One region of the Pseudalkalibacillus sp. Hm43 genome, then DNA from elsewhere that is predicted to be linked to it. Evidence: riboswitches for the same ligand, from Rfam matches in the RefSeq annotation. Region 1 holds a riboswitch; the other holds the start of a gene.
The links. Region 1 has a riboswitch for thiamine pyrophosphate ahead of tenA (thiaminase II). Riboswitches for the same ligand answer to the same signal wherever they lie in the genome.

Region 1 (15,910 bases):
GAACTGCAATCCGCCGATTGCGCCGACATAGATCGCACCGATGTAGACGATCCTCATGATTTTGGAAAACTTGTAGCCGAAGAGGTACTCGGCTTGTTTTTCACCAAAGTAGATGAGCACGCCAACGGTCGTGATGACGAAGAACAAGAGGAAGATAGCGATGAAGCTTCCACCGAGAGAGTCTCCCATCAATGTCCCGAATGCTGTTCCAATCATGTTCGAGGCATTCTCGGGTTTCACTTCGGTCCACGTTCCGGTGACGAGCACGGCGAAACCAGAGATTGTACAGATGACGATCGTATCGACGAATACGCTGAAAATGCCCCAAAGTCCTTGGCGCGCAGGGTGGTCGGTTTGTGCGGCAGCGTGGGTGATTGGTGCGGTACCAAGCCCGGCTTCGTTGGAGTATAGGCCACGTGCAATCCCCCAACGGAGTGCTTGGGCAAAACCTGCTCCGGCAAAACCGCCTGCTGCTGAAATCGGTGTGAACGCGTGCGTGAAAATGAGGCCGAACACGCTTGGAAGCTCACCAACATTTGCAAAGATGACCGTCAATGCGACAGCTAAGTATGTAAGTACCATGAATGGCACCATTTTGTCGGTCACTTTTGCAATCCGTTGGATACCTCCGAACACGACGAGTGCGACGAGCACACACATGATTGCGCCTGTGATTTCGGTTCTCCAACCGAATGCGCCTTCCACCTGGGTGGTGATGGAGTTGGATTGGACCATCAAGCTCGGAATCGCTTCAATCATGAGGAAAAAGGCAAAACCGATGGCGACTTTATCCCAGCCTAGAGCTTTCTTAATATAATACTGTGGTCCTCCGACCCAAGTCCCCTTTTTGTTCTTTTCACGGTATTTGACCCCAAGCATGATTTCGGAATACTTTGTGGCCATCCCGATCAGGGCGACGAGCCACATCCAGAAGAGCGCACCAGGTCCACCGAGTGCAATCGCGATAGGAACCCCGACGATATTCGTCGCACCAGCGGTCGAGGCGAGTGCTGAAGTGAATGCCTGGAACGGAGTGATCGTCCCTTCGTGCTTGTCCTTTCTGAAGATTTGTCCGATTGTGTTTTTCAGGACATGTCCGAAAAAACGGAACTGGAAAAACCGCAATCTGATGGTCAGGAAAATCCCTGTTCCAATCAGTAAAAATGCAAGAAGATAAGTCCATAAAAAGTTCGATGCGTTGGCTACCCATGTTTCAATCCAAGATATAATATCCACGACTTTACTCCCTTCAAACTTTATCTCTATAATGTCTTTTTATTCCATACCCAAAAACCTCCTAGTTGAAAAGTCGAATAAATACGGACCCACAAAATAGTCCATTGGTACGAAAAATGTGTACAACACGCAAGAAGTGCCATGAAAAGGACAAACACAGATGCTAGGCAATTGTGATAAAATTGAAATGGATAAAAAATGTTGAAACCTTTTTAAGTTAAAAACGTAAAGATTGGATGAAACATCAAAAAGCAGGGTTAAGCACACAGAATTAGGGTATACATGAAGTGGAGACTTGAACTGAACGGCCGAAAATTTTCTAAAAATTTTGATTGGAGTGTTTGAGAGGCATGACAAGTACAGACATTCATATCGAGAACCTGCGCAAAAAAGGTATTGATGTTCAGAAGGTCATTTCGAAGACGGTCAAACTCGCCAAAGAGTACACAGAGAAACGGAAAAAGGAAAAGCCGCAAACATAATACAGAAATAAAGAAGCTGTCCCATGGACTGAACGATGTAGAGCGATCGTTCTTCCGGGACAGCTTTTTTGTGTGAAATCAATAAAGGAAAAACCTTCTCATGCATGAGAAGGTTCCTACTTTTCAACGGTTCTCTTATATTGTTCGGAAGTGACGAAGTCATCTTCCATCAAAATATATGGGTGTGTTTCCATCAAAATCTTCTTAAGGTAATCAGGCATACGCTCTCCCTGATAAGCACAAATCAACGGAAACGAAATTTGCCTTACTGCTTCATCTACTGGTCTTTCCAAATCTTCAATGATATGAAGAGGTTCTTCCATGGAAGCCCATTCGACATGTGCCCACGTCCGGAATGTTGATTGAGTCTGTAAATAGGGTTGAATCATATTATTGAAGTATTCCAAGATTGCCGGAGGATGATAGCTGCCGCTCGAGAAATAGAAGTCAAAACTATTCTCCCAGTGAACATATTTCATTTCCTCTTGCGTCAGTTTTGATTCTAACACTTTTTTAATCCTCCGGAAGAGAGGATCATTTTCAATCAGTATGACATAATCTCCATCTCGAATGCCGTCCTGGGTAAACTTCACAACCATGTTGATGTAATTTTCCATGCCATGATACGCATAAAGTACATGGATACTTTTCTCCTCACGGAAAAGTTCGTTCATAATAATTTTCAAGTGAATCACCCCTTTAACCTAATCCCTTTACTAAGTTACTTCGGGGGAAACCTTGAAAATCCTTTAATTCACTAAAAATACTTTCAAACATCAAGTAATTGTTATTTCATTTCCAATTCGTACGGTTTCAGAAGTGCGTAGAGCGTTTCGATGTGAGGCAGTTTCAAGCCTTCTTTTTCAGCCATACGCAATGCACCACCAAGCAAGTGATCCGCCTCGATCTGCATGCCTTTCCTTTTGTCTTGGTGCATGGAGGATGTCGCTTCATCTGGAAAACCGCTCAGTAACACTTTCGCTTTTTCAATATGATCTTCCGTCAGGTTGATGCCGTTCGCAATGGCGAGCAGCTTGACTTCATGCAGCACTTCTTCAGTAAGCTTCATCGTTTTCGACGTATCCCGGAGCGTACCGAGATTCACATCACCTGCGGTCGTCACGCCGGAAAAGGCTGTGATGATCATGTATTTGTTCCATAGACCGAGCAGGATGTTGCTGCTCAATACACCAGCCATGTTGGCGTGGTCGAACAGGTCCTCAAGCTCCTTGCACAGTTCCGTTTGTGACGGATGAAGAGGACCGAAGATCAAGTCGTGCTGATTACTTGAATGGACGACGTGTCCGTTGTCATCCAGAGTTGAAATGATATAGCATAAACCGCCAATGACGTTTTCTTCGCCTAGTTCATCTTGTAGGTAAGAGATATGTTCAATACCGTTCAATAGCGGGAGGATGGCCGCACCTTTACGTACCAATACCTTCAGGTTCGACATCAATTCTTCATTCAGGTGATAACCTTTCACAGCGAGGATGACCACATCGACATGGTGGATATCCTCCGGGTCTTCAGCAATCTGTAAGTCTTCAACCTCGTAATCTCCACATTTACTGTATAGCTTTAAGCCGTTCTTCCTTAACTGATCAGCGCGGTTGGAGCGGACCAAATACTGCACAGAATGACCGGCTTCCTGACATCTTCCTCCGAAATAAGCACCGATGGCACCAGCGCCTAGTACGACGATATTCATATCCTTTCCCTCCTTTTACTAACTGTGTACCCACTCTTGTTTACATTGAAAACTTAGATCACACCTGCGTTGATGTGCAAGGTCTTGAACCCACGGAAGATAATGTTGTCCCGCCACTCCGGTTCTTGTAAAAGCGTCGGGTTCTGCAGGCGGGTGACCAGCTTCACCAATGCTATCTGCCCTTCAAGTCGCGCGAGCGGTGCGCCCAGGCAGAAGTGCGGGCCTGATGCGAAGGAGAGATGCTTGATGTTTTTACGCGTGATATCGAAGGTGTTTGGCTCTTCGAACACCCGAGGGTCGCGGTTGGCTGCGCCAAGCAAAACCATGACTTCCTGTGATTTCTTCAGCTCTTTGCCGAACATCTCCATGTCATCCGAGGCGATGCGCGAAGTGAAGAGGACCGGTGGCTCATACCTGAGCGTTTCTTCAACAGCATTCGGGACTAGGGAAGGGTCTGCTTTTAACAAAGCGAGCTGCTCAGGGTGCTTCATCAATAGGTAAAATCCGTTCGAAATCAAGTTCACGGTCGTTTCATGTCCGGCAATCATGAGCAGGAGGCACGTCGCGACCATTTCGTCTTCGTTCAACGAATCGCCAGCTTCTTCCGCCTGAATTAACCCGCTGATCAAGTCTTCACGGGGATCGACTCGACGCTTCTGAATGAGCGAGCGGAAGTATTCGGCGGAATCACGGATATCGTCCGCGACCAATTCCATCCCCTCATAATCGGCATTGAAATCAATGAACCGGACGAACGCGTCTGCCCATTTCCGGAAGTACTCGCGGTCTTCACGCGGAACGCCGATCAGTTCGGCGATTACGACAACAGGTAGATAATAGGAAAAGTCCCTAATCAGCTCATGCTCATCGTTCTGCTTCATTCGTTCAATGAGGTCATCCGCCATTTCTTCGATCTGCGGGCGAAGCCGTTCGACCATCCGTGGCGTGAACGCTTTGTTGACGAGACTTCTTAACCGGGTGTGGTCCGGAGCATCACGGAACAGCATCATGTTGTTCATCAGGTAAACGACGGGTTGCACTCGTTTTGGCGGCTCGACGACTTGTTCAGGGGGAGCGACTTTACGCCATTCTCTAATGAACCGAGGGTCCTTCAGGATCGCTTCAATTTCTTGATAGCCGGTTGCAACATTGGTGCGGAAACCCAGAAAATCGACGGTTTCAATCGGATTGTTCCGGAACTGATCGAAATATGCGTAAGGGTTGTCTCTGAACTTTTCCTGTAGTAAAGCTGTATCGTTGGTCATCATATCCTCCTTGAAAGTTGGGTTTATCACTGTATTCGACTGTTGGGAAAAAATTCCTTGTCGGGATTTTGAGGACTTTGCCGGTTCGCCACTATTCATGGAGTAGGACATGGTGTAGGCTAGTAGGGAAGTGTTTTGTATGTAAGTTTCCGTAACGGACGACAATAGAAATTGGATGAACCCTTCATTAAAGGAGATATAAATATGACAAGCACGTTAGAAACGCTGAACATCACTCAGCCATTTTTACAAAAAGCATGGGAGAAATCCCAGTTCGAACAACCGACCGCAATCCAGAATGAAGCGATTCCGGCTATCCTGGAAGGGACGGATGTGATCGCAGAATCCCCGACCGGTACGGGTAAAACCCTCGCGTATTTGCTGCCGATTTTAGAAAAAGTGGATCCGAAATCGAAGGACCCCCAAGCCTTGATCATGGCGTCATCACGAGAACTCGTCATGCAGATTTTCGAAGAGGTGCAGAAGTGGGCGGAAGGCAGTGGCATTTCCGGCGCATCCCTCATCGGCGGGGCGAACGTCAAACGGCAGATCGAAAAGCTGAAAAAGAAGAGCCCGCAAGTCATTCTCGGGACGCCTGGACGTGTCGAAGAATTGATTAAGTCGAAAAAGCTGAAGATGCATGAAGTGAAAACGATCGTTTTAGATGAAGGGGACCAATTGCTCGTCCCTGAGCATATCGGGACGATCGAATCGATCATCAAGTCGACGCTTGCTGAACGCCAGGTGCTACTCTTTTCCGCGACAATGCCGGAGAAAACAGAGGAAATCGGACGCAGCTTCATGGTCGAACCGAAAGTGTTGAAAGTGGACCGTAAGCCGCGAAAAAACACAAACGTTCAGCATGTTTATGTGGTGAGCGACCGTCGCGATAAAATCAAAAACCTGGAGAAGCTGTCCCGTTTGAAAGGTGTGAAAGGTCTTGCCTTTGGGAACGAGATTGGTGAACTCTCCGTGATTACAGAAAAACTCGATTACAACCGTGTTCCGGCCGACCTTTTACACAGTGAGATGAAAAAAACGGAGCGGCAAACCGCGTTGAAGCAATTCCGGGAAGGCAAGTCGAACTTGCTGCTGGCAACGGATGTTGCTGCGCGTGGTCTCGACATTAAAGGGCTGACTCATGTCGTTCAGGTCGACATTTCAGAAGACGAAAATCAATATCTACACCGCGCAGGTCGAACCGGACGAGCGGGAGCGAGTGGAACCGTCGTATCGCTTGTGACACCAGCCGAGGAGAAGACGTTGAAACGCATCGCGAACAAACTCGATTTGCGCCTTGAGAAAAAGAAATTTTACGCAGGAGAAATGGTAGACGATCACTAGAGAAGAGGGGGCATGCTTGTGGGGAACAAGTTTTCCGTCATTGCGCACGAAAATCATCAGATCTGTAACCCGATCAGCCATGACAAATTGATGGGTGTGCTCGATAAGATTCCGTTCCGTAAAGATGCGCGCGTACTCGATATCGGTGCCGGAAAATGTGGCGTGTTGATCGATTTGATCGAGCGCTATGAGTTGTTCGGAACAGCGATAGAAATTGAGGAAGCGTTCATTGACGAGGCTCGGGACAATGCATTTCCTCGGATCGACACCGGCCGATTAGAAATCGTGAATGAAGATGCGAAGCAAGTGATGACGCAGTATGAGGAGACTTTCGATGCTGCAATCTGTCTCGGAGCGACGCATGCGATCGGAGATTATCGAGCTACGTTGGAAGCGATGAGTGGTTCGGTAAAATCAGGAGGCTATCTGTTGGTTGGTGAAGGATACTGGAAGCAGCAGCCTGAGGCAGAGTACCTAGAAGCGCTCGGAGCGAAAGAGGAGGAGCTTCACACCCATGCGGAGAACATCCGGGTCGGTGAAGAGCTCGGGCTGATTCCAATGTGGGCAGCCGTCACCAACGAAGATGAATGGGATCATTATGAATGGCTCTATTCATCGTCGGTGGAAAAATATTGCGTCGAGCATCCGGACGACTCGGACGTCGGATGGATGAGCGATCGGATCCGCAAGTGGCGCAACACTTACTTGCGCTGGGGCCGGGACACGCTCGGCTTCGGGCTCTATCTGTTTTATAAAAAGTAAGATGAGGAGGGACTGTCGTGAAGACAGTCCCTCTACTGATAGTGGGCTCTAGGAAAAAAGACCCGAATTCTAAAACGGGGGTACGATTTTCTAAAACCGCGAGCGGAATTTCTAAAACAATACGGAAGTTTTGCAAAACCAGTCCCGTTTTTTGCAAAACTCACCCCATTTTTTCTAAAACAAGCCTTCAAATGGCCGAAATCGATGCCGATTTCGTTCTGATCAATCGCTTTTTCCAGAGATAATCTCCTGAACTCGGCCGACTTGGCCGTCTTGAAGCCTCACTTTGATGCCATGCGGGTGGAAACTGGAGTTCGTGAGGATATCTTTGACGACTCCGCGTGTCCGTTTCCCTGTTCGTTGGTCTTTTTTCAATACGATATCAACCTCTAAGCCAGCTGATATGTCCTTACGATTTTGTCCGTTCATTTTTACACCTCAAAAGATATGTAGTCACTTGCCTTTGCTTAGTATACCACCTATCTCTCCAGTTCGATGAATTCGCGCCGCAATTTCAACGATCCGTTCTCTTTTTGCCAGACGAACATGCACTTCGCTGGGTGCGGAACACCGTTGACTACATTGATTTCTGTACCCATCACCAGGTATTCTTCATCCGTTTTCCGTTCGGTGATGGAGAACGGTTCGAAGCTTTTCCGTGCCTCCCCATACTGGCCCAGGACCGTTTCGAGGTCGTAATCACGGTCATACACCATCGGCTGCTCGACCTCGGAATTCCCCCAATACCCGACGAAACTATCGGAAAAATACGTGCGGATTTCCTCGCCATTCTTGCTTTCAAATGCTCTATTCCAGCTTTCAAAATATTGCTCGATCACCTCATGGATTGCATTCATTTTACCATCGCCTCCTTAAAAGTTGTTTTCTACAGAGAGAAGTTGATTCCTGTAACGAATTGACACGGCAAGCACTCGCTAGGATGAAAGGTACCTGTTCGTGCTATACTGAAACAATGACGGACTGGGAGTTTAGCCCCAGCTTCATTGGAGGGTACAACTTGAGCGATATTTTGAAACATGAAGCAATGGAATTCATCATGAATTGTTATACAGAGCTCGGTAAACCAGAGCACGAAATCCACGAGCGCAAGGATGAAGTGCTGCAGGAGATTGAGGAGACCGGGCATTATGAACATACATTTGAAGAGATCGAGTACGGCGCGCGTGTCGCTTGGCGCAACAGCAACAAGTGTATCGGGCGGTTGTTCTGGGAGAGCTTGAAAGTGCTTGATGAACGGGAAGCGGAGTCAGCAGAAGAGGTGCGCGATGCGCTTCTGAGGCACATCGATTATGCGACGAACGGCGGGAAGATCCGCTCGACGATCACTATTTTTAAGCCTCGTAAAAATGGAGAAGACCCGGTGCGGATATGGAACCACCAGCTGATTAGATATGCAGGATATGAAACGGAGTATGGATTTGTCGGAGACCCGGCGTCGATTGATTTTACGAAAAAATGTCAGGAACTCGGTTGGAAGGGAAAAGGGACCCATTTCGATGTGTTGCCCCATGTCATTCAGGTGTGCGGTGAAGATCCGGTGTGGTTCGACATTCCTCATGACAAGGTGCTAGAAGTGCCGATCCGCCATCCGCACTATGAGGCATTTGAAGATCTGAATGTGAAGTGGTACGGGGTGCCGATGATTTCTGACATGAAGCTTGAAATCGGCGGGATCGAGTATGTGGCTGCGCCATTCAACGGTTGGTACATGGGGACGGAGATCGGAGCGCGGAACTTAGCCGATCAGGATCGCTATGATCTGCTGCCAAAAGTGGCGTCAATTCTGGATCTGGACCGGAGTACGAATGCGACGCTCTGGAAGGATCGGGCGTTGGTGGAGCTGAATGTCGCGGTGCTCCATTCTTACAAAGCCGATGGGGTGAGCATCGTCGATCACCATACCGCCGCGCAGCAATTCAAAAAGTTCGAAGAGAAGGAAGAGTCGAGTGGGAGAGATGTGACTGGCAATTGGGTGTGGCTCATTCCGCCGATGTCTCCAGCCACGACCCATATTTTCCATAAACCGTATAAGAACCGAACTGTCAAACCGATCTATTTTTATCAGGAAAAACCATATATATGACAAAATACGAACCCATCACACGTTGTGGTGGGTATTTTTTATGTGTGAAAAAGATTGCTGAGTGCGATTTTTGCTTGCAGAGGTAGGGTTTTTGCGGTGTAAAAAGAATATCAAGCCCCCTTAACACGGGTGCAACCTCATTACAGAACTTGTTTGATAGACTGGATGCATGCTTGAAAGACAAGGTTTTTTCAAGCAGGTTCAGCACGATTGTGAAACAAAGTTCACTGAGGAGGAATGGAATGTTTACATCAAGAGTGTCTGCACGAAAGTATGTGATTTCAACGGCTTTGGTAACGTCACTGGCGCTTTCACCAGTCATGAGTGACGGGGTGTTCGCGAATGCGGATTCGAAGCCTGTTGAAGAAGGTGAATCTACTAGTCAACCAACAGTGGATTTGCTTGAAAAAGGAGATCGTGGTCAAGAAGTAGAAACGCTGCAAACGGAGTTGGAAAAGCTGGGTTATTATACATATAACCTCGATGGCATTTTCGGACCGATCACAGAGCAAGCGGTGAAGGATTTTCAGGCGGAGAGTGGTCTGACGACTGACGGCATCGCGGGTCCTAAAACACTTGAAGCACTATCGGAAACGACGAATTCCGTGGACCTCCAACCGAGTGAGGATGATCAAGCATCGGAATCAGAAGTAGTGGAGATTGCAGAAAGTTTGATTGGAACGCCGTATGTCTGGGGAGGCACAACACCAGACGGCTTTGATAGCAGTGGCTTCATCCAGTACGTGTTTGGTGAAGTCGGAGTCGATCTTCACCGCAAAGAAAGCGATATGTGGAAATACGATGGTGAAACGGTTGAAACGCCAGAAGTCGGAGATGTTGTTTTCTTCGAAGGAACATATGACACGGAAGGCGCTTCTCACAGCGGAATTTACATCGGCGATAACAAGATGATTCACGCCGGCTCAGATGGTGTCGAAGTCAGCGACCTGACCATTGATTATTGGCAAGAGCACTATCTTGGTGTGAAGTCGTTTAAATAAAACTGACAGTGAAAACAACCCATATAATCCCCCAAACTAAAAAACACCCGTCACAACATGTGGCGGGTGTTTTTTGTGTGATATGAATTTCAGGTGGAGTGAGGTGAGCGGCTTTCTGTAGTAAAAGTACCCGATTTATAAAACTAAGGGCGATTTTTGTAAAACGAACCCCTTTATTTCTAAAACCTCTAGTCGTTTTTCTAAAACCCTGCCTAGATTTTCTAAAACACCCCCGACTTTTAATAAAAGAGCAGAAGAAGGTACCAGGCACCGAATCAAACTCCTTGCCACCCAACGCATTCAAAACGGTGCCAGGCACCATTCCTCATCCCTTGTGACACAAGGCTTCCGGAATGGTGCCTGGTACTGAACAGCTTTTCACTTACTCCCCTCTACGTCTCAGGTCTTAGTGAAAGTTAAAGCTGAGGCTCCTTATAGGAAAACCGCAACCAAGGTACGATAGAAACAAGAAAAGAAGGAGGGAACAAAATCGATGAAAAAGTTAGGACTCTTCATCCTAGGAGCAATCGCTGCGATCATCGCAATCGCGAATCTCGGTCCGATCATCGGACTCGCGATCAGCTTGGTCGTCCTCTACTACTCCGTCAAGCAGTTCACCAAGACTGATCAGACATCCAAGAAAGTGCTTTGGGCAGTGGTAGGATTCATTGCACTAAGCGTCGCAGCATCCAATGTACCTGCCATCCTAGGAATCGCTGCCCTGTACATCTTATATATCGTGTACAAGGAATGGAAAAAGGACGACAGCACACCAGTTGAACCGAAAGACGACGATCCGTTCACGAACTTTGAACGCGAATGGGCCGAATTGAACCGTAACTAACTAATCTCAAAAAGGAGAGAATGAAAGATGGCGAAACTTTTTAACCGTATCAAAAATACAATCGAAGCGGATTTCCACGAAATGCTCGACGATAAAGAGCGAAAGAATCCAATTGCGCTCCTGAACCAATATTTGCGCGAATGTGAAAAGGAAGTCGAGAAAGTCCGGAAGCTCGTTGAACGACAATATCTGCTCAGCGAAGAATTCACCCGCGAATATGAAAAAGCGGCAGAACTGACAGAAAAGCGGAAGTATCAAGCGGAGATCGCTTCAAAAGCAGGAGAGGAAGAGCTGCACAAATTCGCTCAGCAAGAATACGAGCAATACAGCGCGCGATCTGCTCGCCTCAAGACATCCAAAGAGCAGGCTGAAAAGCAGCTAGACGATCTCGAACAGAAATACGAGGAAATGAAGCACAAGCTGAAGGATATGTACATCAAGCGCATGGAGCTGATGGGCCGCGAGAACATGACGCGCGCGCACCATAAAATGGACAAAGTGATGGCATCGAACCAGTTCACGAACAAATCGTTCTCACGTTTCGACGAAATGGAGCGCTACCTTGATCGCCTCGAGCATCAAGTGAACACAGGCTATCACCGCCACACGATTGACGCGCGGATCGCCCAGCTTGAAAAAGAGATGAAAAATCAGGAAAATCCTACTACGGTCTAAACGAATAATGGTATGCTAAAAGGAAGGCGTGGTACTGCTACGCCTTCTTCAAAATAGAGCAGAAACTTTTCTAAAAAAGAAAAGTGTCCATATAGAAATGAACGTGCATCGGGAGGGGGACTATACAATGACGCAGACAAAAACAGATCACATCAGCTGGCTGATCATCATCGGCGTAGTTTTGCTGTTGCTTGAACTTTCATTTCAAGGACCGGATGCCATCATCCTTTTAGCGATCGCAGCTGGTGCGATTTACATCGGTCGGAAAAAGTATCGGTCTTCCTTCGGTAAGCTGCTGTTCTGGGGCGGTATCATCGGATTTTTCGTCACGCTCCTGAACACGCTTGCCATCAAGTTTTTACTTTTTGCCATATTGATTTATGCGGTGCTTCGGTTTGCGCAGTCCAAGCAAGCGCCGTCTTACATCGAGCCGACAATCCAGGATAATCCGACGGTTGCAAGCGATGGACCGACGATCAAGCGCACTCCTTTTATGAAAAATATGCTGTTCGGGCGGCAATCGACGCCTGATCACGCATATGAATGGCACGACGTGAACATCCAATGCGGCATCGGAGATACGATCATCGACCTGAGCAACACCGTCCTGCCGAAGGGCGAATCGGTCATCGTCATCCGAGGCTTCATCGGCAATGTGAAAATTTTAGTGCCGTATGAAATGGACGTGAGTGCGACGCATTCTGTCATTGCGGGTACCGGCAAAATCTTCGAGCATCATGAGCCGAAAATGCTGAACCAGACCGTCTCTTTCCAGTCTGAAAGCTACGATCAAGCCCAACAGAAGGTGAAAATCGTCACCTCCATGATCGTCGGAGATCTCGAGGTGAAGCGGACATGACTATCGTGCATCGCCAAATTGTCTGGGGCATTGCGCTTGCGACTACAGTTTTCATCTTGTTGTTGAGCGTGTTTTTACTCGCCTATCCGTTGCCGAGCTGGTCCTTGTTATGGAAAAAGAAAATCCTCGATCTGCCATTCATCTTGTTTGCACCTGGAGTCAGCATTCTAGTCGGCGTTGCGTTTGGACTCACTTCAGGGATGTATTGGCGTAAGCAGCTCGAAGGAATGACGGCCGCGTTGACACAATTGGGCCAAGGACGACCTGTCGAGGAGCAGCCATCCGTCTCAAAAACGCAGGAAATCGAGCTGATGTGGAAACAGGTAGAGAAAGTGCAACAGCACGTGTCGGAACAGACGAAGCTTTCTCAAAAACTTGCCAATGAGCGTGCGGAGGACCAAGAAAAACGGATCCAGAAAGTCGTCAGTGAGGAGCGGAACCGGTTGGCCCGTGAGCTGCACGATTCCGTCAGCCAGCAGCTTTTCGCCGCCTCGATGTTGATGTCTGCTGTCAACGAATCAGGTGCTGCGAAAACAGACGGGGAACGAAAGCAATTAAACCTCGTTGAAGAGATGATTCATCAGTCCCAGCTTGAGATGCGGGCATTGCTTTTACATTTACGGCCGGTCGCGCTTAAAGGTAAAACACTCGAAGAGGGCATCCAGGAACTGCTCATGGAACTGGCACAGAAAGTCCCGCTAGAAATCGAATGGAAAGTCGAATCCATTCAGCTGAAAAAAGGTGTGGAAGACCACTTGTTCCGGATTCTACAGGAATCGGTGTCGAATACACTCCGTCATGCGAAGGCAACCACGTTGGAAGTGCTCTGCCTTGAGCGGGAAGGAACCGTTTTGCTGCGCGTGGTCGATGATGGTGTCGGATTTGACGTTGAATCGAGTAAAACTGGATCATACGGATTGCAAAACATGCATGAACGGGCGTTGGAGCTTGGCGGAACGATGAAGATCGTCAGTGTGCCGGGCAAAGGGACACGCCTCGAAGTGCGGATTCCAGTCATTCGAGAGGAGGAGGAAAACGATGATTAAAGTCGTGTTTGCAGATGATCATGAAATGGTGCGGATCGGCGTATCGTCTTATTTGTCGAATCAGCCGGATATTGAAGTCGTAGGGGAAGCGAGCGATGGTGGAGAGGCTGTCGATCTCGTGCTGGATTTACGACCTGATGTTATCCTGATGGACTTGGTCATGAAAGAAATGGACGGGATTGAGGCGACGAAACGTATCATCGCCCAGTGGCCAGAAGCGAAAATCATCATCGTGACAAGCTTTTTGGACGATGAAAAAGTGTATCCAGCGCTCGAGAGCGGTGCGACGAGCTACATGCTGAAGACGTCGAAGGCGAGCGAAATCGCCAATGCTGTTCGTGCGACTTTTAACGGTGAGATGGTGTTGGAGCCTGAGGTCACTGGGAAAATGATGACGAAGATGCGGCGCGGTAACGCACGGCCTCCTCACGAAGAGCTGACGAACCGCGAGCGGGAAATTCTGCTGCTCATGACGGAAGGGAAAACGAACCAGGAAATCGCCGATGAACTCATCATCGCGTTAAAGACGGTGAAAACCCACGTCAGCAACATCCTCGACAAGCTCGAAGTGCAGGATCGCACGCAGGCTGTCATCTATGCTTTTAAAAATTCGCTCGTGAAATAAGATCTGTCCGAGAATTCGGGCAGGTCTTTTTTGTTGGGGCGCGTGTAGTAAAAAAGTGCTGACTTCCCCAAGTTGAAGTGAAAGTTCCACAAGTCAGAGCAAAAGTTCCACAAATTAGAGGAAAGTTCCCCAAGTTCAAACGAAAATCAAGTAGGTAGAAAATGTTCCAACATTTCATTTTTAAAGAAAAATTATAGTCATCTTTTACTAGAAAAAGTCACCTGCTCGATTTTCAAGTTGACAATCTGAAGAATAGTGGTACGATTACATCGAAATATAATTCAATAGACGATCCACTAGGGGTGCCTTCTCATAAAGGCTGAGATTAGAGTGTAGCTTTAAGACCCTTGGAACCTGATCTGGTTGATACCAGCGTAGGGAAGTGGTGGTTGGAAGTTACATATACCGACTATGTGCCGAAACATACGACCACTTTCCGTTATGGAAAGTGGTTTTTTTATTGGTGATAGTGGGTCGTCTGGAAAAGGAGAGGATTGATCTAATGAAATTTTCACAGTTTCTGAGAAAAGAAGCAGACCCGATCTGGGAGGCGAGCTTCAATCATCCATTCGTAACTGGCATCGCAGGTGGCTCACTTCCGCTCGAGAATTTCCGTTATTACGTTCTGCAAGACGCGTATTATCTGTCGCACTTTGCTAAAGTGCAAGCGCTCGGTGCTGCGAAATCACACGACATGGTGACGACTGCAAGTATGGCTGCCCACGCGCAAGGGACTTACGAAGCGGAACTCTCGCTTCATGAAAATTTCTCGAAACAGCTCGGCATCACAGAGGAAGAACGCCAGAATTTCAAGCCTTCACCGACCGCATATGCGTACACATCCCACATGTATCGCGCCGCTTACAACGGACATCTCGGTGACATCATCGCTGCGATTTTACCGTGTTATTGGCTATACTACGAAATCGGTCAACAGATGAAGGGGTTCAAGCCGGAAGAGCCTATCTATCAAGAATGGATCGAGGCGTACGGCGGAGACTGGTTCGAAACGCTCGTGAAAGAGCAGATCGACCGACTTGATCAGATTGCTGAAACGGTGACAGAAGCTGATCGCGAACGAATGAAGGAACATTTCCTGATTAGTAGCCAGTATGAATACGAGTTCTGGAATATGGCATACACGCTTGAAGAGTGGCCGATCTCGATGAACAAGACTGTACCACTTGGAAAAGGAGAATGAACATGAACAAAGGACTGAAATTAACCGATATCCTCGTCACGATCGTCATCGCCATCGTGTTCGGAATCGTATACAAACTATGGGGACCGCTCTACTATTTCGTCAAACCGTTCGGACTCCACGTCGATCAGCTCATCTACGGGATGTGGTTCATGGCTGCGACCGTCGCATTCCTGATCATCCGTAAGGCGGGCGTCGCTTTCCTAGCAGAGGTGGCCGCTGCATCCGGGGAATTCCTCGTCGGCTCTGAGTGGGGTCTAGAAGTGCTCCTCTTCGGTGTCGTGCAAGGACTTTTCGCGGAGCTCGTATTCATGGCGTTCCGCTACAAGCGCTTTGACGTAGGGGTAGTCAGTCTTGCAGCTATCGGTTCTGCGATCGGCTCCATCATCATGGATTTCTACAAAGGCTATATCGAGGATCTCGCGCTCTGGAACCTGTCGCTTTTCCTCGGATTTCGGATCATCGGATCGATCCTGATTGCGGGTGTGGCTGCTTATCTACTTGTAAAAGCGCTTGAAAAAACCGGGGTAACGAGCCTTGTCCGACCAGCTGCCCAAGAGGATTACGACGCACTAGACGAACGCGAACATGCTTAACGTTGAAAAACTCCGCTTGAAATTCCCTGGAGACAGCGGATTGCTGTTCAAGGACCTTTCCCTTCACATTGAAAAAGGGGAGAAGGTTCTGCTCCTCGGTCCTTCGGGATGCGGAAAGTCGACGCTCTTGCAAGTGTTATCCGGCATCATACCACAATC
Region 2 (15,910 bases), 1.1 Mb from region 1:
TTTCGTTTTACGCAAGGCACTTCCACGAGCCCAGCGACAGGATCGCAAACGAGCCCTAACATATTCTTCAACGCAATTGCCATCGCCTGTGCAGATTGCTCAGGGGAGCCACCTGCAAGTTCCACAATGGCTGCTGCAGCCATTCCAGTCGCTGATCCGACTTCAGCTTGACATCCTCCAGCAGCACCAGATATGGATGCGTTATTCGCCACGACAAATCCGAATGCGCCAGAAGTGAACAGATATCTGACCATCTGTTCGCGAGTCGGGTGAAGTTTATCTCGCAACGCAAACAAGGTACCTGGGACGACGCCAGCAGAACCCGCGGTCGGTGTTGCACAGATTGTGCCCATCGCAGCATTCACTTCATTCGTCGCTACTGCTTTACTGACTGCATCCAATACCGTAGTTCCTGCAAGACTTTTTCCACTCTCGATATATTTTTGCAAAAGGACAGCATCCCCGCCGGTGAGGCCGGAATGGGATTTCACGCCTTCCTTGATACCTTTTTCAACCGCTTGCTCCATGACATCAAGATTTTTTTCCATCAGGTCCATCACGGTTTCACGATCTCGCCCAGTCACATCCATTTCTTGCTGGATCATCACTTCAGAAATCGGGATATTCTTTGAGACGGCTCGTTCAACCAATTCACTGACATTACGGAACATCATATCGATAACCACCCTTCTATTTATTCATGAATTCGAGTTGCCTTGATGATGTGCGGTAGCTTTTCAATTTCTTCTAGGACGGAATCTTCCAAGTTCTGATCGACCTCGATAGTCATCAACGCTTCACTACCGACTTCTTTTCTGCCGACCTCCATATGTCCGATGTTGATTTCCAGTTTGGCAAGGAGATTGGCAACACCTGCAATCGCCCCATATCGATCATTATGGACGACGAGCAGAGCTGGATGATTACCGGATAATCGAAGTTCAAAACCGTTCAACTCAATGATTTCGATCTTTCCACCACCGATTGAAATCCCTACGATTTCAAGCTCCCCTTGCTCATCCCCCATCCGTATCCGAGCTGTATTGGGATGGTCGGTCAAAGCATCTTCTTCCGTCATTTTCACTTTGATCTTTTCTTTCTTTGCGATTTTCAAAGATTCACTGATCCGTTCATCGAACGTATCAAAGTCTAGGATTCCACCGACAATGGCTACATCGGTCCCATGACCTCTATAGGTCCTTGCAAAGGAACCGTAAAAGGATATATGTACCCAGTCCGGTTTACGTCCAAATAATGAGCGCGCTACCCGGCCGATTCGGGCTGCACCGGCTGTATGTGAACTGGAAGGACCGATCATGATTGGTCCGATGATATCAAAAACGCTTTTAAACTTCATCCTACATTCCTCCAGGATAAGCGGTTTTTTGGAACTATGATGGAAAAACTCCCCTGATATAGAATATTCCTACCCGATCGGTCTTCAGAAAGATCATGGTAGGAATATGTTTAGCGTTTATTCAACGGAAATGATATACGAATAGATGGGTTGTTGACCCGGATGGATTTCAACTTCCGCATCTGGGTAGTGCTCCGTAATATAATCTTCTAGCGCTTCAGCATCTTCCTGATTGGCATCTTCGCCATAAATGATTGTGACGATTTCATCATCTTCATCAATCATTTCAGACAAGAGAGCTTCCACCGCTTCTTTCTGGGACTTCTTCGACGTAACGATTTTCCCATCGAATATACCCATGAAGTCGTCCTTTTTGATTTCCACGCCATCAATCGACGTGTCTCTTACTGCGAACGTGATTTGACCGGATTTCACATGGCCAACCGCTTCAGTCATACTCTCTTGATTCTCTTCAAGAGATGCGCTTGGATTGAAGGCCAGTAGGGCTGAAATACCTTGTGGAACTGTTTTCGTCTTAACGACAGCAACGTCTTCATCTACAACAGAAGCTGCTTGTTCTGCTGCCATTACGATGTTCCCGTTGTTCGGTAGGATGATCAGCTTTTCAGCATGCGCTTCTTCGATGGCTTTCACGATGTCTTCCGTACTTGGATTCATCGTTTGACCTCCTGCAATCACGACAGTTGCTCCCAGGCTCTTGAATAATTCTTCAATGCCCGATCCCATTGATACTGTAATGATGCCGAAAGGTTTTTTCTTTTCTTGGACTTTGACTTTCGGTTCGTCCTTTTCACTTTCTAATATTGCCGTGTGCTGCTCGCGCATGTTTTCAATCTTAATATTGATCAGATCTCCATACGATTGCGCAAGAGACAGCATATCTCCCGGCTTTTCCGTATGTATATGAACTTTGACAAGTTCCTCATCCGAAACGACGAGCAAAGAATCACCATGTTCATTCAGCTCGTTACGGAAATCGTCTTCAGAAAACGGATTTTGATCCGTCTTCTCTTTCTTGAACTTGACCATGAACTCCGTGCAATATCCAAAATGGATATCTTCCGTTTTCATGTGCATTTGAGCTTTATGGTGCTCCGCGCTTACCAGTTCATCCATAGAAGGTCCGGAAATGCTTACTTCTGGCAACTCTTTTCCTTCAAGTACAGCTAAAAACCCTTCATAGATCGTGACGAGTCCTTGACCGCCAGAATCAACGACACCGACTTCCTTCAAAACCGGTAACAGATCCGGTGTACGATCAAGTGATTCTTTCGCTTCCTTCAACGTTTGCTCCATCAAGGAAACGAGATCATCCGTTTTACGGGCTGCCTTAGATGCTTTCTTCGCTGCATCCTTTGCAACTGTAAGGATTGTCCCTTCTACAGGTTTCATGACTGCTTTATATGCCGTTTCCACTCCGGCTTCCAATGCTTCCGCAAACAGCTTTGCGTCCACTGATTTTTTCCCTGTAAGTGCTTTAGAGAACCCTCGGAAAAGCTGGGAAAGAATAACACCAGAATTTCCTCGCGCTCCCATCAAAAGACCTTTAGAGAATGTAGATGCAATCAAACCTGCATCGTCCGTGTCAAGACCTTTCACTTCCTTCACACCAGAAGTGATGGTCAAATTCATATTGGTTCCTGTATCTCCATCCGGAACCGGGAATACATTCAGGGCGTCGACCATCTTCACATTTTTGTTAAGATTGTCCGCCCCATAGATAAACATCTGGGAAAGCTTTTTCCCGCCTAACTTCTTCTCTGTCACGAATTCTTCCTCCTCGTTACGGGTTCGTCACCCTCACGCCTTGAACAAAGATATTGACGGAATCAACTGATAATCCGAGCATTTGATCAAGCGTATACTTCACTTTTGTTTGAACATTGTGAGCTACTTCAGAAATTTTCGTTCCATAGCTGACGATGATATACATGTCTATGTGTACTTCATCCTCTTCTTGGCGCACGACGATTCCACGGCTGAAATTGTCACGTCCTAGAAGCTCTGTAATGCCATCTTTAATTTGCTTTTGCGATGCCATTCCGATAATACCATAACAATCGATTGCGGCTCCACCTGCAATCGTAGCGATCACATCGTTAGAGATATCAATTTCTCCATACTTAGTTTTCATTTCTATAGACATGTAGAATCCTCCCTTGGATTTAATACCTATGACTAGTGTCATTTTACTATAATATCTAACATTTTAAAAGAAAATATCAATATTGGCCAATATCATGTCAAGTAAATAAACTTGATAATGCTTGTTGCAATCTAAGAACACTCGTGCTACTATAGTGTAGTGTTTTCGTATAAACTATAAACTGCATTATTTCTCTTATTTGCAATAAAGGAGGTACATTCATAATGGCTAGAAAATGTGTTGTTACTGGTAAGAAAACAAGCTTTGGAAACAAGCGTTCACACGCATTGAACACTACGAAACGTAAATGGGGAGCGAACGTTCAGAAGGTTCGTATTCTTGTTGACGGTAAGCCGAAGCGCGTATACGTTTCTGCTCGTGCCTTGAAATCAGGTAAAGTAGAGCGCGTTTAATTGTATGAAAAGAAAATGAACCCAAGATCGGGTTCATTTTTAATTTCTGGGACCTGAAGCACCTCGCTTCCGGTCCTTTTTCGTATATTCGAGTACCGCAAACGTCTCATTCGCACCCCGATTTCGGCTTTTTCTCAGTTTCGAGTACCGCATAGACAAAACAAAAAAGCACCTCGGTTGGTGCTTTTTTGCTTACCCCTTCTTAAAGGACCCTAGGACCGCTCTTACAAATCCCCCTAAGAACTTCGGCAGTTTGATGGTATAAAATTTCATGATTCCGCCTCCTCCAACGTTAGTTTCCGCACCCAATCTCTTCGGAAAATTAACATTCTATTTAAGTATATTCGTCTACTTAAAAAAAGTACCAGGAGTTTACGTTTGCAAATCAGTCTTTGCTTCTTACCACCATAATTATGCCGTCTTCAAATGAATAAGTACCTTTTTTTGTTACAAGCTCATTTGAAATGCAGAGGGTCGAACCCCACACTAGTTCAGCTTGATCGAGGGGATACTTGAATCCTTCCAGCGTAATCCCTTTCACTTCAGCGCTAAAAGGGATGAAGGATATATAAGGGTATCGCTCGTCATGCTCCAACGAGTAATGGCCCGGATTTTTCATCATCACTTCATTCGTTCGATCGATGATCACCGTTTCAATTCCCCGATCGAGACCTTGCTTCAGCAGTTGCATGTTGATCAACTCATGATCGAGCCGGCCCCCCGTTGCGCCGTATAACTCAATACGATCAGGATCTTGTTCGAATGCCCATTGCAAAGCCAGTTCCAAATCCGTCATATCCTTTTCTTGTTCAAATGTGAACATCGCCATTTGTTCATCTTTAAGAGCAGTGATATCTTCGTCTGTTATGGAATCGAAATCACCAAAAGCAGCTGCGGGAACGATTTTTCTTTTCTGAAGAAAAAGAATCCCTTCATCTACTCCGATAAATATCGCATTTTCCTTACCCATCTGTTCAGGTAGCAAGTACTCAGGCCCTCCTGAAACTAAGCAAATCGTCTTCAATACTATCACTCTCCATGAATCAGTTTAGGAGCAGTCTTAGATAACAACACGAGTAAAATGACTGTCAACACGAATGTTGGGCCAATGTATGAAATGTTATATAGGAACGAGTACATGAATGCAGGTGTTCCTTCAGGTGCTTGGTCTGCAAAGAATGCAACGCCCGATATAACATGGCTGGCAAGTCGTAACACGCTTCCGATAAAGGTTCCAAGTATGATCATAAAGACTCGCTTGCCAAAAGTATCACTCCAGCCTGGTCTTGTGAGTCCAGCTAATCCTACCAATAAAAATGCTAGTGGGTAGTCCAGGATAACTTGTAAGAAATAATAGATATATGGATTAATCATTAGTTGTAGAAGTCCAATGAGCAAACCTGTCAGGACGCCAGGAAATAACCCTCTACGGAATGCCATGATAAAAATTGGAACCATCTCTAGTGATACAGAACCACCGAATGCCCAGGGACCACTCAGTTTAATAAATCCTAATATAATTCCTAATGCTGCCATGATGGCAACTTCCGCCATCAATAAATTACGGTTTCTCATATTCTCTCTCCCCTTCATCTCTACAAAGAAATCACTGATCTGGAATAAAAAAGCGACTGCCCAAGAGGACAGCCGCTTTCGAATAATTTTATCTATCTATTATCGATTGAAAGCCAACTTCCCTCCGCAGGTATGATCCTGTTCAGGTTCTCAGGGTCAGAAGCCTACACTTCACTCTCAATCTCTTTCGGAGATTCCCCTAGTGGTTTCTTTGTAACTATTTAATTTCTACTCCACATTATACACCACGGATGGCTTCGATTGCATCCTTCCTGTTTTCCTTTTTGTAAATCGCAGAACCTGCGACAAGGACATTGGCACCATGCTCGCGGCACAGCTTTGCGGTTTCCGGATTGACACCACCATCGATTTCGATATCGATGTCGAGTCCTCTTTCCTTACACAGGTCCGATACTGCCTTCACCTTTGGAAGAACTTGTTCAATGAAGGATTGCCCTCCAAAACCAGGATTGACCGTCATCAACAAAACAAGATCGACATCGTCAATGATGTGCTCAATCATGCTGACAGGCGTATGAGGGTTGAGGACAACGCCCGCTTTCACCCCTTGGTCTTTAATCAATTGAATCGTCCGGTGGAGATGTGGACAAGCCTCTACATGGACGGATAATATATCCGCGCCGGCCTTCGCGAACTCCGGAATATATTGATCCGGGTTTTCAATCATCAAGTGGACGTCCAAAGGGAGATCCGTAACCGGGCGAATGGCGTCTACAATCAATGGTCCAATTGTGATGTTCGGTACGAAGTGTCCGTCCATCACATCCACATGAATATAATCCGCGCCACCTAGTTCAACATCTTTAATCTCTTCTCCTAGCTTCGAGAAATCAGCAGAAAGGATCGATGGTGCTATTTTCGTCATCGTCAGTACCTCCGTTGCTTTTGTTCATTGATTTCTTGTAAAAACTTTTCGTAATGTTCATAACGGAATTGCGCAATCTCTCCATCCGCTAACGCGGCTTTCACTGCACACTTCGGTTCGGATGTATGTGTGCATCCTCGGAATTTGCAATCCGGTCGTCTGTCACGCATTTCAGGAAAATAAATCGTCAAGTCCTCAGGTTCCATATCTACAAAATCAAGAGAACTGAACCCTGGTGTATCCGCTACTAATCCTTCCCCGAAAGGAATCAATTCGACATGTCTGGTCGTATGTTTCCCACGTCCGAGGTGATTTGAGATTTGGTTCGTTTCCAAGTTCAACTCTGGATTCAACGCATTCAACAAGGTCGATTTACCGACACCCGATTGTCCAGCAACAACCGTTACTTTATCTTCAAAAACGGTTCGAACATCTTCAAGTCCGATTTCTTCGGTAGAAGAAGTTTCAATTACTTCATATCCGATTTCTCGATACACATTAAGATCGTCCTTAAGTTCTTCCGGTTGATCGAGTAAATCCAGCTTACTGAGACAGATTACTGGTAAGATATCATTAGCTTCGATATGGACGAGGAACCGATCCAAAAGGAGCGTATTGAACGCTGGCTCTTGTGCTGAAAAAATGAGAAGTGCCTGATCCACATTGGCAATCGGTGGTCTGATGAGCTCATTTTTCCGTTCAAGGATTTCTAAGACATAACCGTCTGTCTTATTGCTTGATTCGAATTCAACATCATCACCAACTAGTGGGGTCAGCTTTCGTTTCCGAAAATTGCCCCTGCCACGACATTGATACACTTCACCTTCACTTTTCACATAATAATAACCGCTCAACGCTTTAATAATCGTTCCTTTTGGCATGCAGTTCATCTACTCTCCATTCTGGAATTTTTTCGCTTCTTCATACGTATACGACTCGCTATAGTATTCTTCACCGTCGACAAATACTTTATAGCTGCCTTCTTCGTTATAGGCGATCGTCAATGGGATTTCGTACATCTTCGTCTCTTTGATTTCTTCTTCAATAATGGTTTTTTCACCGTTCACATCATTCGTGACGATTTTAACCTTATGTTTCTTCGGTTCCTTCTTATCCTTTTCATTACCTTGTCCATCACCTTCTCCTGGATTTTCCTCGATTTCAACCTCTACCATGTCTTTGATTGATATCGGATCTGGAATACCTTTCGATAAGGTGACGGTGATTTCATCTCCTGCACGGACGGATGAACCGGCAGATGGATCGGTTTTGATGATGCTTCCTTCTTTCACATCTTCAGAGTATTCCCGTTCACTCGCTTCTTTAATAGTGAGTCCGTTCTCTTCAGCATAAACTTTTGCTTCTTCAATCGTTTTACCGGTCAAATCGGCTAAATCGAATGATGGCGGTCCACTGCTCACATATAAAATCAGAACCTCTTGACCAGGAATCACCATTTCCCCTGCTGCAGGGAATTGGTCGAGGATGACACCTTCCTCATACTCCTCGCTTACCCGTTTCGTCGTTTCCACGCTTTTGAACAGGTCATTTACATTCGTCCGCTTCACGTCCTCTTCCTCTTGACCGACGTAATTTTCAACTTCGAACTTTTCAGGACCGGTACTGACAAACAACGTCACTTTGTGGTTCTCTTTTACATTCGTACCAGCAGAAGGTGTTTGCCTGATCACATTTCCTTCCTTGACCTCTGCACTCGGCTGCTCTTCTTTCTCGGGATCGAGACCGGCATCTTTCAATTTTTCATAAGCATCTGTATAAGACATGTTGATGACGTCCGGTACAGGTACTTCTTCTGTTTGTAGAATTTCCGGCCAAATCGTCAATGCAGCGACACCTGCAATTCCGACTAACAGAAAAATGGCTACAAGGATAGCGATCCAGTTTTTCTTTTTCTTCTTTTTCTTTGGTTCAGATGGCGCCTTAGCCTCGGTTTCCTTTTTAGGAGGTTCTGCTGCTGGCTTCACTTGCTCCTTTGAACTCCCGATCGGGGTCAACACCTTTGTCGCTTCTTCATCCTCATCAATGAATAGCTTAGGTTCATTTGGATGCTGGAGAGCGAATTCCAGCTTCTCCCCAAAATCTTCTACACTATCAAACCGTTGACTCGGATCTTTCGCCATCGCTTTCAGTATGATATTTTCCAGGCTTTGAGGTATATCAGGATTAAGCAACTTCGGTTCCGGAAATTGCTCTTGTAAATGCTTCAGCGCCACAGACACGGCAGATTCACCTGAAAACGGCAATCTCCCTGTGACCATTTCATATAAAACGACACCTAACGAATAGATGTCAGACTTATTGTTGGCTATTCCGCCTCGAGCTTGTTCAGGTGAAAAGTAATGAACACTTCCAAGGACAGAGTTCGTATGGGTGATGGTCGCTGAAGTAGCCGCTAACGCAATACCGAAATCCGTCACTTTGGCGTTACCTTTTTTATCTATTAAAATATTATGTGGCTTGATATCCCGATGAACGATGTGATGGTCATGGGCGTGTGCAATAGCCGAAGAGATCTGTTTCATGATTTCAATGGATCGTTCTGGCGATAACGGTCCTCGATCGCGGATGATTTGTTTGAGTGTTTGCCCTTCCACATACTCCATCACGATGAAGTAGATCTGTTCTTCCTCACCTACATCGACGATATTGACAACGTTTGGATGGTTCAAGCTTGTTGCAGATTCAGCTTCTCTTCTAAATCTCCGGATGAAGTCTTCATCTGTTGAATATTCGGACCTTAATACTTTAACCGCGACGATTCGATCAAGGATCAGATCTTCAGCTTTATAAACGACCGCCATACCACCATCACCAATGATCTCTAAAATCTTATACCGATCACTGATTCTTCTGCCGATCATTCAGACGCACCTTCTTCAGGAGCGACATCATTATGCAATAGGATCAGGGTGATGTTGTCTTCGCCACCAGCGTCATTCGCCATATTGACAAGTTGATTGGCTTTTTCTTCAATGGTTGCCTCTCCATTGACGACTTCCACGATGGATTGTGATGAAACCTTGTTGGAAAGCCCGTCCGAGCAAATGAGGAGATAGCTCCCTGATGACCATTCATAGGTCAAGTCATCGATATCAACTTCAGGATCTGTTCCAAGTGCCCGCATGACGACATGCTTCCTTGGGTGATATTCCGCTTCTTCAGCCGTGATTTGGCCGGACTTCACAAGTTCGTTGACGAGTGTATGATCGTCCGTCAGTTGGATGATTTCCTCTCCTTGGATCCGGTAACAACGACTGTCACCGACGTGTCCCAGGTGGACCTCATTCCCCTTTGCACGCAATACGATTACGGTCGTCCCCATCCCTCTGCATTCAGGATGGCTTTGTGCATAGGAATAAATTTCCTTGTTAGCGTCTTCAATTAATGAATGAATGATTTCTGATGATGTTTCTTTCTCGTTTATGTATGTATCCAAATGCTGTTTGACAAAATGGACTGCCATTTGGCTGGCTACATCTCCAGCTTGATGTCCACCCATTCCATCTGCAACCACAGCAAAAACATCGGAGGCAGAGATCGGAATCACTGCCCCGCTGTCTTCATTGTGAGGTCTCACTTTACCTTGGTCTGTCTGAAAGAATGCCTTTAACAACCTTCCTCACCTCTATTTACGTCGTTTCGTCCTTACGCTCTTTTGCACGGAGCTGACCACAAGCAGCATCGATGTCATGCCCTTGCTCTCTACGGATCGTTACGTTGACACCGCGTTCACGCAGGGTACGCTCAAATTTGAAAATTTGATTCTTAGGCGTACGGACGTAATCTCTCTCTGGTACATAGTTGACTGGAATCAAGTTCACATGGCATTTGATATCCGAAATCAAGTCGGCTAATTGTTCTGCATGTTCCACTTGATCGTTCACACCACCGAATAAACCATATTCGAATGTCACCCGGCGACCTGTTTTACGGATGTAATACCGGATGGAATCCATCAAGTCATCCAGTGGGTACATTCGATTGACAGGCATGAGGCGACTTCTGATTTCTGTTGTAGGGGCATGCAGGGAAATGGCAAAGTTGATCTGCATTCCTTCATCAGCGAAATCGTAGATTTTTGGTACGACTCCACTTGTAGAAATCGTAATGTGACGTGCGCCGATGTTCAGACCTTCATCATGGTTGATGATTCTCAAGAAGCTCATCAAGTCTTCATAATTATCGAATGGTTCCCCGATACCCATAACGACAACAGAGCTGACCCGCTCATCCGTTTCATCCATAGCACGTTGTACTTCCAATACTTGTGATACGATTTCTCCAGCCTTCAGGTTACGCTTCAATCCACCTAGTGTGGATGCACAGAATGTACAACCTAATCGGCAGCCTACCTGTGTCGTAACACAAACACTGTTTCCATATTCATGGCGCATCAACACGGTCTCGATCGAGTAACCATCTTCCAATTCGAACAAGAACTTGATCGTGCCGTCTTTTGATTCTTGTTTGATGATGGTTTTCAATGGTGTGATGACATATTCTTCTTCAAGCTTCTCTCGAAGTCCTTTAGAAAGGTTCGTCATGTCTTGAAAAGATTCAACCCGTTTCTGATAGAGCCATTCGTAAATCTGTTTTGCTCGGAAAGAAGGTTCTCCTTCCTCCTTCAGCCATTTTTTCAAATCTTCGTATCCTAATGAAAAGATCGATTTCTTGATATCAGGATTCGTTTGTTTCTCGGTTAACGGTTTTAACAATGTTCCATCACCGCCTTTTCTGTTATTTTTTCCTCAAGGATGCAATGTAAAATCCGTCACTATCAAAGTATTGTGGGAGCACTTGCAGCTCACCTTTGTTATTTGAAATGTAAGGTTGTACGGATTGAGGCATTCGTTCGTAAAATGAGACGTCCCAGACAAACTCTGGATGTTCTTGCAGGAACCGCTCGATTTGATTACGGTTTTCATCTGCTTCTATTGTACAGGTACTATACACTAATAATCCACCTGGTTTTAGCACTCGGGCGACTGATTCGAGCAAATCGTACTGGACCTGTTGAATCCTCTCGATATCTTCCGGCCGTTTGGACCACTTGATATCAGGTTTTCTCCGGATGACTCCGAACCCAGTACACGGAGCGTCCAAAAGCACCTTGTCAAAACTTTCTGCTTGGAAAAGGTTAGCCGCTTTACGAGTATCCATGGCAATCGTTTGGACGTTTTCCAATCCGAGTCGTTCAATCTGTTCATCAATCAACTGAACTTTGTGTTCATGCAAATCGATGGCTGTAATTTCACCCTCGTTGTCCATCCGTTCAGCAAGATGGGTCGTTTTCCCACCAGGAGCGGCACAAGCATCCAGCACTCTTTCGCCACTTCGGGGATCCACTGCGTAACCGACTAACATCGAACTTTCATCCTGGATCGTCAAAAGACCGGACTTATATACGTCAGTTTTCGGCAAATTACCGGATGTGACCTTGATTCCATCTGGTGTAACTTCACTCGGTTTTCCACCAACCGATTCTTTCTCGAGTCGATCAATGACTTCTTGGACCGTCGATTTCAGCCTGTTTACTCTTGCTGTAACCATAGGTGGCAGATTGTTGATCGTACACATGTCCATCGTGTTTTGTTCACCTAGCTGGTCGATCCAGCGATTAATCAACCATTCCGGGTGACTACACTCAATCGCCAATTGTAACTCTTTTTCCTTGATGGATGCAAGTGGTGGAACGCCTTTTCTTTGAACATTCCGTAACACACCATTGACGAAACCGGATGTACCTTTATGACCTTTCTTTTTGGCAATCGCTACAGCCTCATTGATGATTGCATGATCCGGTACTCTGTCCAAATAGACCATTTGATAGAGCGATAATCGAAGAAGTACGACTACCCAGTCATCCAATTTGGTCAATGGTTTATTAATGAAGGACTTCAGATAGAAATCCAATGTGTTCTTCCTCTGTACCGTACCATAGACGATTTCAGTCAACAGACCTGAATCTTTAGAGCTGAGATCATTTTTCTGGATTGCCTGATTCAACAGGAGGTTGCTGTAGGCTTGCGAGCGGTCGATCTTCAACAACAGATCCGTCGCAACTTCCCTTACGTTTTTCTTCACTATTCTTCACCAAGTTTCATGTCTGTACTAAGTTGAGCGCCAGCCACATATTGGGAAGCATCCATGCGCTTCTTTCCTGAAGGCTGAAGCTCAGTGATCCGGATCGCAATGTCATTCCCTGTTGCGACCAAAATTCCTTGTTGATCGAATTGAAGGATCTGACCAGGCTCTCCACCTTTTGCGTCTGATACCTTTTCGCCCCACCAGATTTTCGTCTGTTTACCATTCAGAAGCGTGTATGCAACCGGCCAAGGTCGAAGTCCTCTGATCTGATCATAAATCTTTTCACCGTCAGCTGACCAATCGATCTTTTCCATTTCTCGTGAAATGTTGGGTGCATAGGTGACGAGTCCTTCATTTTGCACTTCTGGCTCAATTTCTCCATTTATGAGTTTCGGTATCGTCTCACTTAATAGATCTGCCCCGGCTACACTCAATTTATCATGAAGCGCACCGACATCATCGGTTTCTTCAATTGGCACACTCACTTGTGTCAGGATATCACCTGCATCGAGTTTATCGACCATATACATGATCGTAATGCCAGATTCCTTCTTGCCATCTAATATCGCTTTATGAATAGGAGCTCCTCCACGATATTCAGGTAAGAGGGAAGCATGCACGTTGATACATCCGAACTTAGGATATGATAACAGCTCGTTCGGTAAAATTTGTCCGTATGCTGCCGTTACAATCAGGTCTGGTTCATAAGCCAGTATTTCTTCATATTCAACCCGAACTTTTTTCGGTTGGAGCACAGGAATTTCATGTCGTAAAGCTTCGTGTTTAACGGGAGGCGGGGTGATGACTTTTTTCCGTCCTACCGGCTTGTCCGGCTGGGTTACGACGGCAACGACTTCGTAGCCATCCTGGATGATTCTTTGTAGTACCGGAACCGAGAAATCCGGTGTTCCCATAAATACAATTTTCATATTATCACCTATCTCTATTACAGGATCGTTTGAGGATGCATATCGACGCTGATCGTCAGTTGGTCTTGTTGCATCCGTTTTTGATAATGCACGAGTATTTCGTTCAAGATTTCTTTCAAGTTTGGTTCATTTTTGTATTTTATCACGCATTGATATCGATATCTATCTTTCACACGAGGGATGGGTGACGCTACAGGTCCCAGTATGATCGCATTGGAGCTTAAAGATTCCTGTAGTCTCGCAGCAACCTTTTCACATATATCCACCACATACATCAGTTCTTCATGAGAAATCGTAATAAGTGCAAGAAAATAAAAAGGTGGATATTGATGAAGTTTCCTCATTTGCATTTCTTTATTGTAAAAAGTGAGGAAGTCATGCTGCTGCGCTAGCTGGATGCTATAATGCTCAGGTGTATACGTTTGAATGACGACTTCACCGGAAAGAATGTGACGTCCGGCTCTTCCGCCCACCTGGGTAAGCAATTGGAATGTGCGCTCTGCTGATCGGAAGTCTGGTAGGTGGAGCATGGAATCTGCAGCCAGGACCCCGACCAATGTGACGTTCGGAAAATCTAAGCCTTTTGCGATCATCTGTGTCCCCAGCAAGATATCCGCTTTTTGCTCGGCGAACGTGTTCAAAAGTTTTTCATGCATCCCTTTCCGGCTCGTCGTATCGACATCCATACGGATGACCGATGCTTCAGGAAGCAACCGATTCAATTCTTCTTCCACTTTTTGTGTTCCCGTTCCGAAGAACCGGATATGTTCGGATGAGCATTCGGGACAGTGAGAAGGGTGTGGAGCTTCATGTCCGCAATAATGGCATTTCAACACATTTGAGCGTTTATGATACGTCAATGAAATATCACAATGCGGACATTGGGCAACGAATCCACAGTCCCTGCAATTCACAAAGGTCGAATATCCTCTTCGATTCAGCAGCAGGACGCTTTGTTCCCCTTTCTCCAAGCGATCTTTCAATCGTTCAAAAAGAGAAGTGGAAAACAAAGAGCGGTTCCCTGAGCGTAACTCCTCTCTCATATCGACCACTTCAGCCGATGGGAGTTCTCTCTGATTCACCCGTTCATGAAGCGTACATAGTGTGTAAACGCCTTTTTGAGCACGAGCATACGATTCAAGAGTCGGTGTGGCACTCCCCAGCACGACAGGACATTGATGGAATTTCCCTCGTTCAATTGCTATGTTTCGTGCATGGTATCTCGGATTTTCTTCTTGTTTGTAGCTCGATTCATGCTCCTCATCAATAATGATGATACCTATGTTCTCAAACGGCGCGAAAATCGCCGATCTCGCCCCTACGACCACTTTTGCTTCTTTCCGTTGGATCTTCCGCCACTCATCGTACTTTTCGCCGACAGATAGACCACTGTGTAACACAGCGACTTCTGAACCGAATCTCCCTTTGAAGCGGTGAACCATCTGTGGAGTCAAAGAAATTTCAGGTACAAGCATGATGGCATCTTTACCTTGCTGGATTACCTTCTCGATCGACTGTAGGTAAATTTCCGTTTTTCCACTTCCTGTCACACCGTGGATCAGAAATGTTTCATGTTGGCGGTTTTCAATATCATCAAGGATCGGAGTGATTGCCTGTTGTTGTTCCTCAGTCAATGGAAGTGGTTCTGTATGTTTGAACTCCCTATCTTTATAAGGGTCCCTGTATACTTCTTCTTCCGTTTCCTTGAACAAGCCTTTGTCGATCAAGCTTTTGACCGTCGCCCGGGATGCGCCCGTCTCTTCCATCAGCTTCAAGGTCGGAATCTCCTCTTCTCCATGGTCAAGAACATACTTGAGAACATCTGCTTGTTTGGGCGCCTTTTTCTTCATCGCTTCAAGTGAGAGTGCCAATGCTTCACTCGAAAGATCGATATGGATGACCTTATGTTTCTTTTTCTTTCCCTTTGAGCGGATTTCATACTGTACTTCCAGTTCTCCATCACTCAAAGCTTGTTGAATTTTACGTACATCCGCTTTTTCATGCTTCAATACTTCATCCCATGTCAAACCATCCTCTGAAAGCAGACCCGGATGGAACACTTCAGGAATTCCAGATAAATCGGCCTGATCCGTCAAAAGGATTTTCTTCGAATAATTCATTTTCATCGCTGCAGGTAGCATCGATTGATAGGCCGAATGCAAAAAACAAAGTGTGTTCTCCGCAATCCATTTTCCGAGTTCGATCAATTCACAATTCAGTATCGGCGATGGATCCACAATGTCTTCAATCTTCTTCAAACGGTTATGCTCAGATGTATCTTTCAAGGCAATAACGAATCCAGTCAATTTCCTCGGTCCAAACGGTACGACCACCCGCATCCCGATACTGATGACTTCTTCCAGGTGCTCAGGAATCCGGTAATCAAAAGTCTTATCCGTCCCCATCGCCGGGACATCTACAATTACTCCTGCTATCATTTATGATCAGGACCTTCCAAATATCTAAGGCATTCCT

Region 2: another riboswitch for thiamine pyrophosphate. It lies ahead of thiT (energy-coupled thiamine transporter ThiT); the one in region 1 lies ahead of tenA (thiaminase II).

The regions. Positions count from the first base shown of each region.
Region 1 covers NZ_CM135129.1:1,983,781-1,999,690, reverse strand. Annotated here, with positions in the region: gene ACXQIQ_RS10665 (alanine/glycine:cation symporter family protein) at 1-1,227, opposite strand, end outside; gene ACXQIQ_RS10660 (hypothetical protein) at 1,587-1,718, shown strand; gene ACXQIQ_RS10655 (MEDS domain-containing protein) at 1,835-2,413, opposite strand; gene ACXQIQ_RS10650 (ketopantoate reductase family protein) at 2,506-3,429, opposite strand; gene ACXQIQ_RS10645 (cytochrome P450) at 3,483-4,724, opposite strand; gene ACXQIQ_RS10640 (DEAD/DEAH box helicase) at 4,899-6,038, shown strand; gene ACXQIQ_RS10635 (SAM-dependent methyltransferase) at 6,057-6,800, shown strand; gene ACXQIQ_RS10630 (YwbE family protein) at 7,023-7,229, opposite strand; gene ACXQIQ_RS10625 (nuclear transport factor 2 family protein) at 7,280-7,657, opposite strand; gene ACXQIQ_RS10620 (nitric oxide synthase oxygenase) at 7,828-8,904, shown strand; gene ACXQIQ_RS10615 (C40 family peptidase) at 9,147-9,905, shown strand; gene ACXQIQ_RS10610 (lmo0954 family membrane protein) at 10,399-10,749, shown strand; gene ACXQIQ_RS10605 (PspA/IM30 family protein) at 10,777-11,424, shown strand; gene liaF (cell wall-active antibiotics response protein LiaF) at 11,552-12,283, shown strand; gene ACXQIQ_RS10595 (sensor histidine kinase) at 12,280-13,329, shown strand; gene ACXQIQ_RS10590 (response regulator) at 13,322-13,954, shown strand; TPP riboswitch at 14,243-14,352, shown strand; gene tenA (thiaminase II) at 14,457-15,155, shown strand; gene ACXQIQ_RS10580 (ECF transporter S component) at 15,158-15,751, shown strand; gene ACXQIQ_RS10575 (ABC transporter ATP-binding protein) at 15,744-15,910, shown strand, end outside.
Region 2 covers NZ_CM135129.1:872,169-888,078, forward strand. Annotated here, with positions in the region: gene sdaAA (L-serine ammonia-lyase, iron-sulfur-dependent, subunit alpha) at 1-671, opposite strand, end outside; gene sdaAB (L-serine ammonia-lyase, iron-sulfur-dependent subunit beta) at 695-1,357, opposite strand; gene ACXQIQ_RS04665 (DAK2 domain-containing protein) at 1,475-3,145, opposite strand; gene ACXQIQ_RS04670 (Asp23/Gls24 family envelope stress response protein) at 3,162-3,524, opposite strand; gene rpmB (50S ribosomal protein L28) at 3,749-3,937, shown strand; gene spoVM (stage V sporulation protein SpoVM) at 4,130-4,210, opposite strand; gene ACXQIQ_RS04685 (thiamine diphosphokinase) at 4,323-4,907, opposite strand; gene thiT (energy-coupled thiamine transporter ThiT) at 4,967-5,512, opposite strand; TPP riboswitch at 5,615-5,723, opposite strand; gene rpe (ribulose-phosphate 3-epimerase) at 5,751-6,398, opposite strand; gene rsgA (ribosome small subunit-dependent GTPase A) at 6,401-7,279, opposite strand; gene pknB (Stk1 family PASTA domain-containing Ser/Thr kinase) at 7,289-9,280, opposite strand; gene ACXQIQ_RS04710 (Stp1/IreP family PP2C-type Ser/Thr phosphatase) at 9,277-10,032, opposite strand; gene rlmN (23S rRNA (adenine(2503)-C(2))-methyltransferase RlmN) at 10,049-11,095, opposite strand; gene rsmB (16S rRNA (cytosine(967)-C(5))-methyltransferase RsmB) at 11,157-12,503, opposite strand; gene fmt (methionyl-tRNA formyltransferase) at 12,503-13,435, opposite strand; gene priA (primosomal protein N') at 13,453-15,873, opposite strand; gene coaBC (bifunctional phosphopantothenoylcysteine decarboxylase/phosphopantothenate--cysteine ligase CoaBC) at 15,870-15,910, opposite strand, start outside.